3 regions of the Agrobacterium sp. NPDC090273 genome follow, and region 3 is predicted to be linked to each of the others. Evidence: predicted binding sites of a transcription regulator. Region 3 holds the regulator's gene; each other region holds the start of a gene.
What was found. Region 3 encodes LexA, which represses DNA repair genes until DNA is damaged. Its sites were predicted from a motif close to TGTTCNNNNTGTGTTCNG; they were not measured.
Positions count from the first base shown of each region.

Region 1: dnaE (DNA polymerase III subunit alpha) is a predicted target of LexA. The motif match lies at 1,788-1,805, and genes of this name have one in related genera.
Region 2: ACIQT8_RS15450 (2'-5' RNA ligase family protein) is a predicted target of LexA. The motif match lies at 2,588-2,605, and genes of this name have one in related genera.

Region 1 covers NZ_JBIVYN010000001.1:1,023,949-1,028,136, forward strand. Annotated here, with positions in the region: gene dnaE (DNA polymerase III subunit alpha) at 1-1,563, opposite strand, end outside; gene ACIQT8_RS05055 (ABC transporter ATP-binding protein) at 2,024-2,707, opposite strand; gene ACIQT8_RS05060 (lipoprotein-releasing ABC transporter permease subunit) at 2,723-4,030, opposite strand; gene proS (proline--tRNA ligase) at 4,053-4,188, opposite strand, start outside.
Region 2 covers NZ_JBIVYN010000005.1:232,549-236,736, reverse strand. Annotated here, with positions in the region: gene ACIQT8_RS15470 (aminopeptidase) at 1-392, opposite strand, end outside; gene ybaK (Cys-tRNA(Pro) deacylase) at 488-964, opposite strand; gene ACIQT8_RS15460 (ArsC family reductase) at 976-1,323, opposite strand; gene ACIQT8_RS15455 (hypothetical protein) at 1,522-1,689, shown strand; gene ACIQT8_RS15450 (2'-5' RNA ligase family protein) at 1,826-2,527, opposite strand; gene guaA (glutamine-hydrolyzing GMP synthase) at 2,632-4,188, opposite strand, start outside.
Region 3 covers NZ_JBIVYN010000001.1:916,809-920,996, reverse strand. Annotated here, with positions in the region: gene ACIQT8_RS04575 (ComEC/Rec2 family competence protein) at 1-182, shown strand, start outside; gene ACIQT8_RS04570 (glutathione S-transferase family protein) at 208-885, opposite strand; gene lexA (transcriptional repressor LexA) at 1,470-2,198, opposite strand; gene ACIQT8_RS04560 (DUF2161 domain-containing phosphodiesterase) at 2,415-3,062, opposite strand; gene ACIQT8_RS04555 (hypothetical protein) at 3,572-4,135, shown strand.

The sequences.
Region 1 (4,188 bases), 110 kb from region 3:
GACCGGTTCCTTGTCGGCCTCTTCCTGCAGGCGTGGCTCTTCCTCGATGGCCTTCGACAGGGGCGTTGGATTGGCCGGATTGTTCGGCACCAGCTTACAGATCTTGTCGACCTGGCCGTAAGGCATTTCCAGCACGCGGCCGACGTCGCGCAACGCGGCACGCGCCTGCAACGAACCGAAGGTAATGATCTGCGCCACCTGCTCGCGACCATATTTCCGCTGCACATAGCGGATCACCTCTTCGCGACGATCCTGGCAGAAGTCGATATCGAAGTCGGGCATCGATACGCGTTCCGGGTTGAGGAAGCGCTCGAACAGCAGCGAGAAACGCAGGGGGTCGACGTCGGTGATCGTCAGCGCATAGGCAACCAGCGAGCCCGCACCCGAACCGCGGCCGGGACCAACGGGAATATCGTGCTGCTTGGCCCATTTGATGAAGTCGGCAACGATCAGGAAGTAACCGGGGAACTTCATGCGTTCGATAACGCCGAGTTCGAAATCGAGCCTGTCGCGGTACTCCTGTTCCGTATAACCAGCCGCCATGCCGAGTGCGGCCAGACGATCATTCAGACCTTCGACGGCCTGACGGCGAAGCTCACCGGACTCGGCGCGTTCCGCCGCCTCCGGATCGTCGCTGGCGCCGGTAAAGCGCGGCAGGATCGGTCCACGCTTCTTCAGAACGTAGGAGCAGCGCAGCGCGATCTCGACAGTGTTTTCCAGAGCCTCGGGAACGTCGGCGAACAGCGCCATCATCTCGGCGCGGCTTTTCAGATAGTGGTCCGGCGTCAGGCGGAAACGGCTGTCATCGGACACGATGGCATTGTGCGCCACCGCCATCAGGGCGTCATGCGCCTCATAGTCGGCCTTCGACGGGAAAAACGCCTCGTTGGTGGCAACCAGCGGAACCTCGTGCTCGAAGGCGAGACCGATCATCCGCCGTTCATGGGCACGGTCGAAATTGCCCTGCCGCTGCAGCTCGATATAGAGCCTGTCACCGAACAGAGACTTCAATGTCAGCAGCCGGTCTTTCGCCTGATCGGCGTGACCTTCCCGCAAGGCGATATCGATTGGGCCGCCCGAAGCACCGGTCAGGGCAATCAGGCCGGCATTGGAACTCTCCTCCAGCCAGGCGCGCGAGATGTTGACCGCATGGTGGCCGCTGCCCTCACCTTCCAGGTATGCGCGGCTGACGAGGTCCACCAGACGCTCATAGCCTTGCGCGTCGGCAGCAAGCAGCACGATGGAAGGAAGTTTTGCGAGATGTGCATTGTTGTTGCGGCGGTCTTCCACCGCATCCTGCATGTCGATGGAGACCTGACAGCCGATGATCGGCTGCAGACCCTCATCACGCGCCTTCTCGGAAAACTCGAGCGCAACAAAAAGGTTGTTCGTATCGGTGATGGCAATGGCCGGCTGGCCGTCTGCCACCGCCTTCGACATGATCTTCTTGAGGGGAAGCGCCCCCTCAAGCAAGGAGTAAGCGGAGTGAACCCGCAGATGGACAAAACCCGGCGTCGTCAGTTTTTCGCCCGAGGTTTCGCCGCTTGCAGTCATCTCGCCCATTCCGTCATCCCGTCATTCTGAATCGCGGCCGATTTTCGAACTTCCGGGCGGTAAAGTCCACAGGCAAGAGGGACATATTCAGGCTTGAATTCAAGCCAGCCAATTCAAGCCTGCCATCAGAGGGCAGTGAGGATCATCGAAAAGCTAGCGACAAAAACGGCGATCGAGGTGAAAGCGGCGACGTCACGAACGAAATCAGTCATTTGGTCTCTCCTTACTCGTTATGTTCCAACTTTGTTCTCATTTTGTTTCATTGTCAACAGGCTTTTGCCCGCTTCTGTCTTGTACAAACGGCAGAATCGACTCCGGGTTCCCTCGCCTCCAAAGCAAGCCTTTGACTCCAAAACGAAAAACCCGAAGGTGCAGAAAGCGCCTTCGGGTTGAAAAAATTCTGGTGTGGAGAACAAAGCGGCTGAGTGGATGTTCCTCTCAGCCCAAAGTCGCCCGGCTTCCGCCGTGATCAGAAATCGACGATCTTGCCTTCGGACAGCGTCACACGGCGATCCATACGAGCGGCAAGTTCGTGATTGTGGGTGGCGATCAACGCCGCAAGACCTGACTGGCGCACCAGCGCCTCCAGCGCATCGAACACATAATGCGCCGTCTCGGGATCGAGGTTGCCGGTCGGCTCGTCAGCAAGCAGCAGCAGCGGCGCATTTGCCACGGCGCGGGCAATCGCCACACGTTGCTGCTCACCGCCTGACAGCTCGGCCGGGCGGTGTTCGGCGCGGTGACCGACACGCATGTAGTCGAGCAGCGCGCTGGCGCGTGCTGCCGCTTCCTTGTTCGAAAGACCGGCGATCAACTGCGGCATCATCACGTTCTCCAGCGCGGTGAACTCCGGCAGCAGGTGATGGAACTGATAGACGAAGCCGATATCGCTGCGGCGGATTGCCGTGCGGGCCTCGTCACCCAGATCGCTGCAGGGCTGGTCATTGATGAAGACCTCGCCTGCATCGGAATGTTCCAGCAGGCCAGCCAGATGCAGCAGGGTCGACTTGCCCGTTCCGGATGGAGCGACCAGGGCCACCATCTCGCCGCTCTTCATTTCAAATTCGGCCTTGCGCAGAATGGACAGCGAGGTTTCACCCTGACCGTAGGTCCGCTCGATGCCGGTAAGCCGCAGCACAGTTTTTTTAGCCATATCGGGAAGCGGTCCTTATTCGTAACGCAGAGCCTGAACCGGATCGAGCTTGGAAGCCCGCCATGCAGGGAAGATGGTTGCCAGGAAAGACAACGTCAGCGCCATGATGATGACGGAGATCGTTTCGCTTACATCCATTTCCGCCGGAAGCTGGCTGAGGAAATAAAGCTGCGGATCGAAGAGCACGGTACCGGACACCCAGGAGAAGAACTGGCGGATCGATTCCACGTTCAGACACACGAGGATGCCAAGCGCCACGCCGGCAAAGGTGCCAACGATACCGATGGCCGCGCCAGTCATGAAGAAGATGCGCATGACCGAGCCTGAACTCGCACCCATGGTGCGCAGGATGGCGATATCGCTGCCCTTGTCCTTCACCAGCATGATGAGACCGGAGATGATGTTGAGCGCCGCGACCAGAACGATCAGCGTCAGGATCATGAACATCACGTTTCGTTCCACCTGAAGGGCGGAGAAGAAGGTCTGGTTTCGTTGTCTCCAGTCGGTGATATAGACCTGCCGTTCGGCAGCCTGCTCGACCAGCGGCCTGATGCCGTCAACATTGTCGGGGTGGCTGACGTAAAGCTCGATCGACTGGACGATGCCCTCGGCATTGAAATAGAGCTGCGCCTCGCTGAGCGGCATATAGATCATCGACGCATCATATTCCGACATGCCGATCTCGAAGACGCCGGAGATCTTGTAGGATTTGACGCGCGGATTGACGCCCATCGGCGTCACGTCGCCTTCCGGCGAAATCAGCGTGATGTCATCGCCTGCCGTCACGCCGAGCTGTGAGGCGAGCCTGGAGCCGACCAGAACGCCCTCGCCCGACATGAAACCGACGAGATCGCCCGTCTTCACGTTGGAGGAGACTTCCTTGATCTTCTCGATGTCCTCGGTGCGAACGCCGCGCACCAGCGCGCCGGAACCTGCACCGCCACGGCCGGAGGCCAGCGTCTGGCCCTCCACCAGCGGCAGGGCCATGGTGACGCCCGGGACGGCGCCGAACTTCTTCGCCAGATCGTCGTAATTGTTGAAAGGCGTATCGATCGGCTGCACGATCATGTGACCGTTGATGCCGAGAATGCGGGAAATCAGCTCGGTGCGGAAACCGTTCATCACCGCCATGACGATGATGAGTGTCGCCACACCCAGCATGATTCCAACGAAGGAAAAGCCGGCGATGACGGAAATGAATGCTTCCTTGCGCCGCGAACGCAGGTAGCGCCAGGCCACCATGCGTTCAAACGCAGAAAACGGCCGGGCGGCAGTTTCCTTTACGGAAGCTGCCGCACTTTTGTCAGCCTCGGCTTTTGCCATGTCGTCTCCTCGATCCGGCTTCTCAGCCAAGCACCTTGTTCATCGCAGCTTCGATCGTAACGGTTTCGCGCTCGCCGGTTCTGCGGTTCTTGACTTCGACTTCGCCGTTCGCAACCGAACGCGGACCGACGATGATCTGCAACGGAACGCCGATCAGG
Region 2 (4,188 bases), on a different contig from region 3:
TAGGCGGTGGAGTTGGCCTTGTTGGCACGTGCGACCTTGGCCGGATCTTCGTTGGCCAGCAGCATCGGGTTGTCACCGGCAATCGCCAGACGCGCAGCGCCATTGGCGTAAGCTTTGGCCATGCCCTCGTAAAGCCAGCTCGAGGCCCTGTCGAAATTCGCATCGCTTGCATGGCGATAGCGTGCAAGCGTGGTTTCCTCATCGGAATAGAAGGTGGTGACGAGACCGCTGCCAGCCATATAGGCGTGTTTCGTCAAAAGGCGCACCAGCGGCAGTGCCGCCATTGGCGCGGTAATCACCAGATCCTGATCTTTTTGCAATTGCAGGCCAACCTTGATGGCGACTTCTGCGAGTTTTTCGAGTTTGACGGGATCGATGGGGGAAACGGTCATGATCAGCCTTCGTATATTTGCATGAAGAGTGCCGAACCATAGCCCATCCGTCGTGAAAGCCAAATGCTTTCAAGGCGTGTGGCCCGACAGGATCGTCAATCGCTGACGAGCGGCGCGGCTTCGGCTTTGAGTGCCTTCATTGCGTCCTGAGGCGAGAGCCTGATCTGCAGGCCGCGTTGCCCACCATTCATGTAGACATAGCCGTGACCCATGGCCTGCGCTTCGATGGCGGTCGGCACGAGTTTCTTCTGGCCGAAAGGACTGATGCCTCCCACATGATATCCCGTGGCGCGTTCGGCATCAGCGGGTTTCATCATGTTGGCGGACTTGCCGCCGAAGGCTGCGGCCAGCTTCTTCATGCTGACCTCGCGGTCGGAAGGCACAACAACGCAGACCGGCTTGCCATCGACCTCGGCCATCAGGGTCTTCAGCACGAGGTGAGGTGGCTCGCCGATAGCCTCGGCAGCCTGAAGACCGATACGATCGGCATTCGGGTCATATTGATAAGTGACCGTGGTGAATGAGACGCCGACTTTCACGAGCATCTGGGTGGCGCGTGTGCTCTTGGACATGATGCAGCCACTCAGCCGAACAGGGCTGCATAGGTCTCCGGCTTGAAGCCGACGGTGATCTTGCCCTTCGCCTCAAGCACCGGACGCTTGATCATCGATGGTTGTGCGAACATCAGCGAGATCGCCTTCTCGCGCGTCAGGTCGGCCTTGTCGGCATCATCAAGCTTCTTGAACGTCGTGCCAGCCCGATTGAGAACTGTTTCCCATCCTGCTGCATCACACCAGCTTTCAAGGTGCACCTTGTCGATACCCGACGCCTTGTAGTCGTGGAAGGCGTACTCGGTGCCGTTCGCTTCAAGCCATGTCCGGGCTTTCTTCATCGTGTCGCAATTCTTGATGCCAAAGATGGTGACGGTCATGGAATGCCTGCCTGTTCGAGTTGCGTGTCCGAGTGGCATAACAAACTGGGCGCGCAATGCAATGCGGCTCGTTTTTGCAGCTTCAGCAGGCACATTATCTTCGAGGATGCATATTTATGCATAGCTCTGCTGCTTGATCCTGCATTGTAAGCAGCTGCTTTTATACCCATTATCTGGGCATCAAAGATGGAGAGAAAAATGCGTTCCGTTGCAAAGACATCGCGTAAGTTTTTTGGTGAAACCTTCGCCGTATTCGGCGCAGCAATGGCTGTCTCGGCTGCTGTTCGCGCTCATCGCAAGCCTGCTGGCGCAGACTTGGAAACCCTCGGTATCGATTCCAAGGCTTTCGACAAGGTTCAGCTCTAATACCCGCAACGGCGGGGTTAGACTACCTCGCCCTGGATTGTGCGCCTTTAACATAGGCGCACTCTGTGAGAGCTGTTAAAAGTGCACGTTGATTGCTCCGTGCCAAAATCCCTCCGGGTGGCTCGTAGTCAGTTTTTCATACATCCGATGCCGAGTGGCTCTGTATGTCAGAGCCTTGCAAGATGAGTTGTCGTGCAGGTCGTTCGTAATCGTTCGCTTGCGCGGATAGCGACCATCGTCCCAACTCGTCGTGTCGCGTCAGCCCGTTGTGGCTATAAACCAGCACAAAATCGTCCGCTGTCCAATGATAGGGTTGCTCAATCGACATCGTGTCGATCTTCCCGCATCCGTAAATCGTCGTGATGTGCGGAACGATCGGCTGGAATGGCACGAATGGCAGGTTGCGTCGCCGTAGCTGCCGCTGAAGAAGTCTCGCAAGGCCTTCAATTTCGGGGATGTCTTGACTGCTTTTCAGGACATGGCTGCTGCGGTTGCCGAAGACAGCACATCTGTCCAGGGTCACGGGAAAGGGCCGGCCGCTGATCCCGTCCATCGCCTTGCGGATTTTGCTGATCAAACTTTCGGGAATCGCCCCAAAACATCCGACGCAAAAGAGCGTGATGTGCAGCAGGTCGGCAGGGTAAGCTTTCCGGCGTGTACAGCCCTCCGCATGGCGGCAGGCGTCCGCAAAAATCTGTTCGCTCAACGGCTGCGGCGGCTTTAACAAAAACAACAGCTTGCTCAGGAAGCGCACATTAAATCGCGCTTGCGGGGCTGACTGCGTCCAGTTGAAACAAAGCTGGTCGGAAACCGTTTCATCGCTCGATAGGTAAACCATGACGATGCTCCGTGGCTTCATGCCAAGGTCGTCATAATATCATCCGGCGACAGAAATTTAAAGAACAAAAAGAGAACAAAGGCGGAGAAAACTCCGCCTTCTGCTTACTCCCACTCGATGGTGCCTGGCGGCTTCGAGGTGACGTCGTAGACGACGCGGTTGATGCCCTTCACCTCGTTGATGATGCGGGTTGCCGCGCGACCAAGGAAGTTCATGTCGTAAGGGTAGAAATCTGCCGTCATGCCGTCCACCGACGTGACAGCGCGCAGGGCGCAGACGAAATCATAGGTACGGTAGTCGCCCATGACGCCCACGGTCTGTACCGGCAGCAGCACGGCGAAAGCCTGCCAGATGGTGTCGTAGAGACCGGCCTTGCGGATTTCATCGAGGTAGATGGCATCTGCCTTGCGCAGGATGTCGAGCTTTTCGCGCGTTACGGCGCCGGGGCAGCGGATCGCCAGACCCGGACCAGGGAAGGGATGGCGGCCGATGAAGCTGTCCGGCAGGCCGAGTTCCCGGCCAAGTGCACGAACCTCATCCTTGAACAGCTCGCGAAGCGGCTCCACCAGCTTCATGTTCATGCGTTCCGGCAAGCCGCCGACATTGTGGTGGCTCTTGATCGTCACCGATGGACCGCCGGAGAAGGAAACGCTTTCGATAACGTCAGGGTAAAGCGTGCCCTGTGCCAGGAAGCTCGGAGCCCCCTTGCCGTCAGCAGCGATCTTTGCAGCTTCGGCCTCAAAGACTTCAATGAACAAGCGGCCGATGGTCTTGCGCTTTACTTCCGGATCGGAAACGCCCGCCAGTTCCGTGAGGAAGAGATCGGAGGCGTCTACGTGCACCAGCGGAATGTTATAATGGTCACGGAACATGCCAACGACCTGTTCGCTTTCGGCCATCCGCATCAAGCCATGGTCGACATAGATACAGGTCAACTGGTCACCGATCGCCTCATGGATGAGGACGGCTGCAACCGAGGAATCCACGCCGCCGGAGAGGCCGCAGATCACACGCTCAGTGCCAACCTGTTCGCGGATCTTGCGGATCATTTCGGCGCGATAGGCGGACATGGTCCAATCGGACTTCAGCCCGACGATCTTGTGCACGAAGTTGGAAAGAAGCTTTGCCCCGTCAGGCGTATGCACCACTTCCGGATGGAACATGGTGGTGTAATAGCGACGCTCTTCGTTGACGGCGATAGCAAAAGGCGCATTTTCGGAGGTCGCGGCGACTTCGAAGCCTTCCGGAAGCTGCGTAACGCGGTCGCCATGGCTCATCCATACCGGATAGCTGCCACCCACGTCCCAGAAACCTTCGAACAGCGGGCTTGCCTTCTTGATGTCGATGTCGGCGCGACCGAATTCTGCCGCGTGACCACCTTCCACGACACCGCCAAGCTGGGTGCAGAGTGTCTGCTGGCCGTAGCAGATGCCGAGGATCGGAATACCGGCATCAAATACCGCCTGCGGTGCGCGGGGGCTGCCTTCAGCCGTTACCGATGCCGGGCCGCCGGAGAAGATCACGCCTTTCGGCTGCAACTTCTCAAAAGCTTCCGCTGCGTTCTGGAACGGGTGAATTTCACAATAGACGCCGGCTTCACGTACACGGCGCGCAATAAGCTGCGTCACCTGGCTGCCGAAATCGATGATGAGAATGCTGTC
Region 3 (4,188 bases):
TAGGTTCGGTGGAAATGACGCTGTCTCATGAGAATGAAGGCGGGCCGATTGGACGGTTGGCGACGGCCATGGCGGGCACGAACCGCCCTTGGAGCGAACACCGCTCCTATGATTGGAAAACTCGGTCGTTTGACCGTGAGACATCTGAAACGATCGAGGAACTGGTTGCGGCGACGCCATAAGGGCCGCCGCACCAATGACGATTTTTCAAGCCTGGCTGCGCAGATCGGCAACCACGGTTGAGACGTCGCGGATCTCCTGTTCATGCGGTTCGTCGCGCCAGATTTCCTTCAGGCCGGCGTCGTACCAGTCGCGCATCGCCGGAAGGGCGAGAAGACGCTCCAGATAGGCTTTTGCCGCTGGTGAAAGGTCGGCGCCAAAGGACTGAAAACGGAACGCCACGGGTGAGAAGAAGGCGTCGACAGCGGTAAACTCCGCACCGGCCAGATACGGGCCACCAAAGCGGGAGAGCCCCTCGCTCCACAGTGCATCGATCCGGGCAATATCCGCCGCAAGACCCTTATTGTCCGGGTTCGGCGTGGCACGGATGCCGACGCACATGGGGTAGAAATTGCGCAGCGAGAAAAAGCCGGCATGCATTTCGCTGGCCGCGGACCGCGACCATGCGCGGGCGATGGCGTCAGCGGCCCAGACGCCATCATGCCGTTCCGCCAGATATTCGACGATCGAAAGTGATTCCCACACTGTCGTCGTGCCATCCACCAGGCAGGGCACCTTGCCGGTTGGCGAAAAAGTGGTGAAGGGCACATCCTGCCCGAATGGCACGAGCTTTTCGTTGAAGTCGATGCCCAGCGTGCGCATCAGCACCCACGGTCGCAGCGACCAGGACGAGTAGTTCTTGTTGGCGATATAAAGATCGTACATGGCATGCTCCCCGATATGATCTGGCTTTCTTACGACCAGGATACACGCTTCGAATATCGAAAATATTCCATGGCTCCCATAAGCCGAAATGATGGGTCGGTTCGAAATGAGCCGTTACACCGGATCATGCAATCAGACCGGCACGCTGTCATCCAGCGAAGCGGGCCGGTTCAGTCGAAATCAGACCGTCTGCCCCCCGCGCTTCCTCATCGTTTTCTCGCGCCAACAGATGCCGACCGGACTGGCTTGGCTTCTGTTGTGAAGGATCACCGTCGCTCGACCAACGTTTTTCGCGGGAGCGCTCCGGCAGGCGGTGTCTCGTCAGACAAAACGCAGCCTCACGATTTATTCGGCAAGACTATCCAGCACCCGACCAATCTCTCTCCATCATGCCAAAGATTGTTCATATCCCTGCCGAGATAAAGCCGATGCTCAGGACCCGGTTCCACACCGGATCTGTGTTTCAGCCCTTTATGGGCACGACGCAAAACACCGCAAATGACACAATCCATTGTGTCACGCCCAAAAGCAAAACCGCCAGCCAATGGCCAGCGGTTCAAGCGTCGATACAGATCGATGCGGCGTTAGTGATAACGCCGGATAAGGCCAACCAGCTTGCCCTGGATTTTCACCCGGTCAGGTCCGAAGATTCGGGTTTCATAGGCCGGGTTTGCAGCCTCGAGCGCAATCGAAGCGCCCTTGCGGCGGAAGCGTTTCAGCGTTGCCTCTTCGTCATCCACCAGTGCCACAACGATGTCGCCCGGATTGGCCGTGCTGCCATCGCGAATGATGACGGTATCGCCATCAAAGATACCGGCCTCGATCATCGAGTCGCCCTTGACCTCCAGCGCGTAGTGTTCGCCAGAACCCAGCATGTCCACAGGCACTGCCACGTCATGCGTGTTGTTCTGGATCGCCGAAATCGGCACACCGGCCGCGATACGGCCCATGACGGGAACATTGACCGCACCGGCAAAATCATTGCTGGCGGGTTTCAGCGATGGGGCAGGGGCTGGCTCAGGCGCCTTAGGCTTGCCAAGGCTGCCTTCGATAACGCTTGGCGAGAAGCCGCGTTGCGGTTTCAGGCCGGGCGAATAGGCCTCGGGCAGCTTGATGACTTCAAGTGCGCGCGCCCTGTTCGGTAGCCGGCGAATAAATCCGCGTTCTTCAAGCGCGGTAATCAACCGGTGGATACCGGATTTGGAAGCAAGATCGAGTGCATCCTTCATTTCATCGAAGGACGGCGGCACGCCGGATTCTTTCATTCGCTCATGAATGAAGAGAAGCAATTCCTGTTGTTTGCGCGTCAGCATGAGGAAAACACCCTTGAGAATCGCATCGAAAAGTTGCGAAACAAATACAGAACGAACACTATATGTTCCATATGTGTTCTGCAATCCCCTAAAATTTCGTGAAACTGCAATCGGTTATTTTGATGAGTGACGCGTTTTGTTCCGGTTGTGTGTCCCAGGCCCCCGAAACAGCGTTTCAGGCAAATTGATCCAGCTCCTAAAGCGCGTCACGCAATCTCACGTCGGCCAGCGCACCAAGGCTTCGCGGCCAGCTTCCGTCAAACCATAGACGCCCCGCTCAAGCCGTTCGAACCAGCCATAGACGTTCGATTGCAATATCTTGCCGGCATCGGGGGCGTTCAACTTGACTTCCCGAAGCCGGAGCGGTCCTTCGGAGAGCGCTTTCGCACATCCCAGCGCCTGCTGGCGATAGGCTGTCATCTGCGGCATGCGTGTGCTGCCGCCAAGGACCGGATCACCCTTGCGTTTCTGGTGTTCGCGCATCAGCCGCGAGCGTCGTTTCGGGTTGGTGCGCGGCATCGGCGATACCGAACTGACGATGACACTGACATGACCGCCTTCGGAGACGGCAAGCATGCCAATTCCCAGCCGCCGGCAAAGATCGCGGTAACGCTTATCGGTCTCGCGCCCTCGGCCACTGACAGACATTTTTGCCGCGATCCAGACTTCGTCGGATATCGCGGCACGATCGATCGCCTGAAGGATCAGCTCGAGATTGAAGGCGAGTTTCAGTTCGCACACCACCACCACAGGCGGATCACCGTCACTCATCCCGACAAGGTCGCAGCCGCCGATTTCGCCCTTTACCGTATAGCCGGCATTTTCAAGGAAGGCTTTCACAGGTTGGTAGAGGGAGGTTTCCATGCGGGCACTCGGAAGAAAGAATCGTCTGGCGACCATACAGCAAGACGGTGCTGGATCACGACACCCCTTGAAAACTGAGGGGCGCCACCTCATCTAGGGATCATCACCCGTTATCGATGGCTTGCAGCAGTGGTTTTCCTCGCGCAATGCTGTCCGGGTCTGCAAAGGGCGCTCTCCAGAAACGGATCGAGCGCCCTTTGTGTTTTTCGCAACGGGTCTCGATGGAAAAAGGCATCAGGATAAATCTCCGGGGATTGCCGCAACCCCGCAGGCTTCGAATGAAAACGCTTACACCTTTTTTACGATCTTCTCAGCTTCCCACGTCTCTGGGTTGCCAAATGGCTGTGTCACGATATCTACGGCCCTGCTTTCGAGGGTCATGTGGACATGACCGGATCGTCTTGTGGGACAGAAGGCTCTTTGCCGCTCAAAGCATCTTTCTGAAATCGTGATGGATCGCTGCCAGTGTCTCCGCATGGAGATATGGCGCGTGAGCGGGAAAATTTCGCATGAAACGCATGAAATTCGCATTGTTTCTGGGCCTGCTGGTGGCCACGGGATGCCAGACCGTGTCGCCCAATTCTCCGGAAGCTTTGAAGCGCGCCGAATATGACCGGTTGCTTTTGAACTCCACAGTCGCCAACTGCAAATTGATCGTGGAGCTCAATCAGAAGCGCAAGGCGCAGAACAAGGAGCCGACGCGGGATAACCAGTGCGCATATATCCTGAAGAACAACAATCTCAACGCCGGGCCGCACGCCGCCAACTTCATTCCCGACGTCGGTATCAACGGTATCCCGATCCCGCTCGGCAGTCTGGTGCGCCTCGCCGTTGTTGCAGACAGAAACCAGCGCGAAAAGAAAGCGCTGGAAGCAACGCTGCCCGCCTGGGTCTCCGCTCAGGGCGAAACCGCCACGCACGTCTATCGCATCCTGCTGACGCAGGGCTTCAAGCCGGATGAGGTGGACGGACTGAAGGGCAGCGGCAAGTTTGCCGATGCCGTGAGATCGGCCGCACCGTTTGTGCAGTTCGTCAAGGACAATCCTGACACGGTAAAAAGGGCGCAGGCTTAGTTCGCCCTTCGTTGTTTGACGGGTGAAGATGTCCATCAGGTCATCTCCACCCG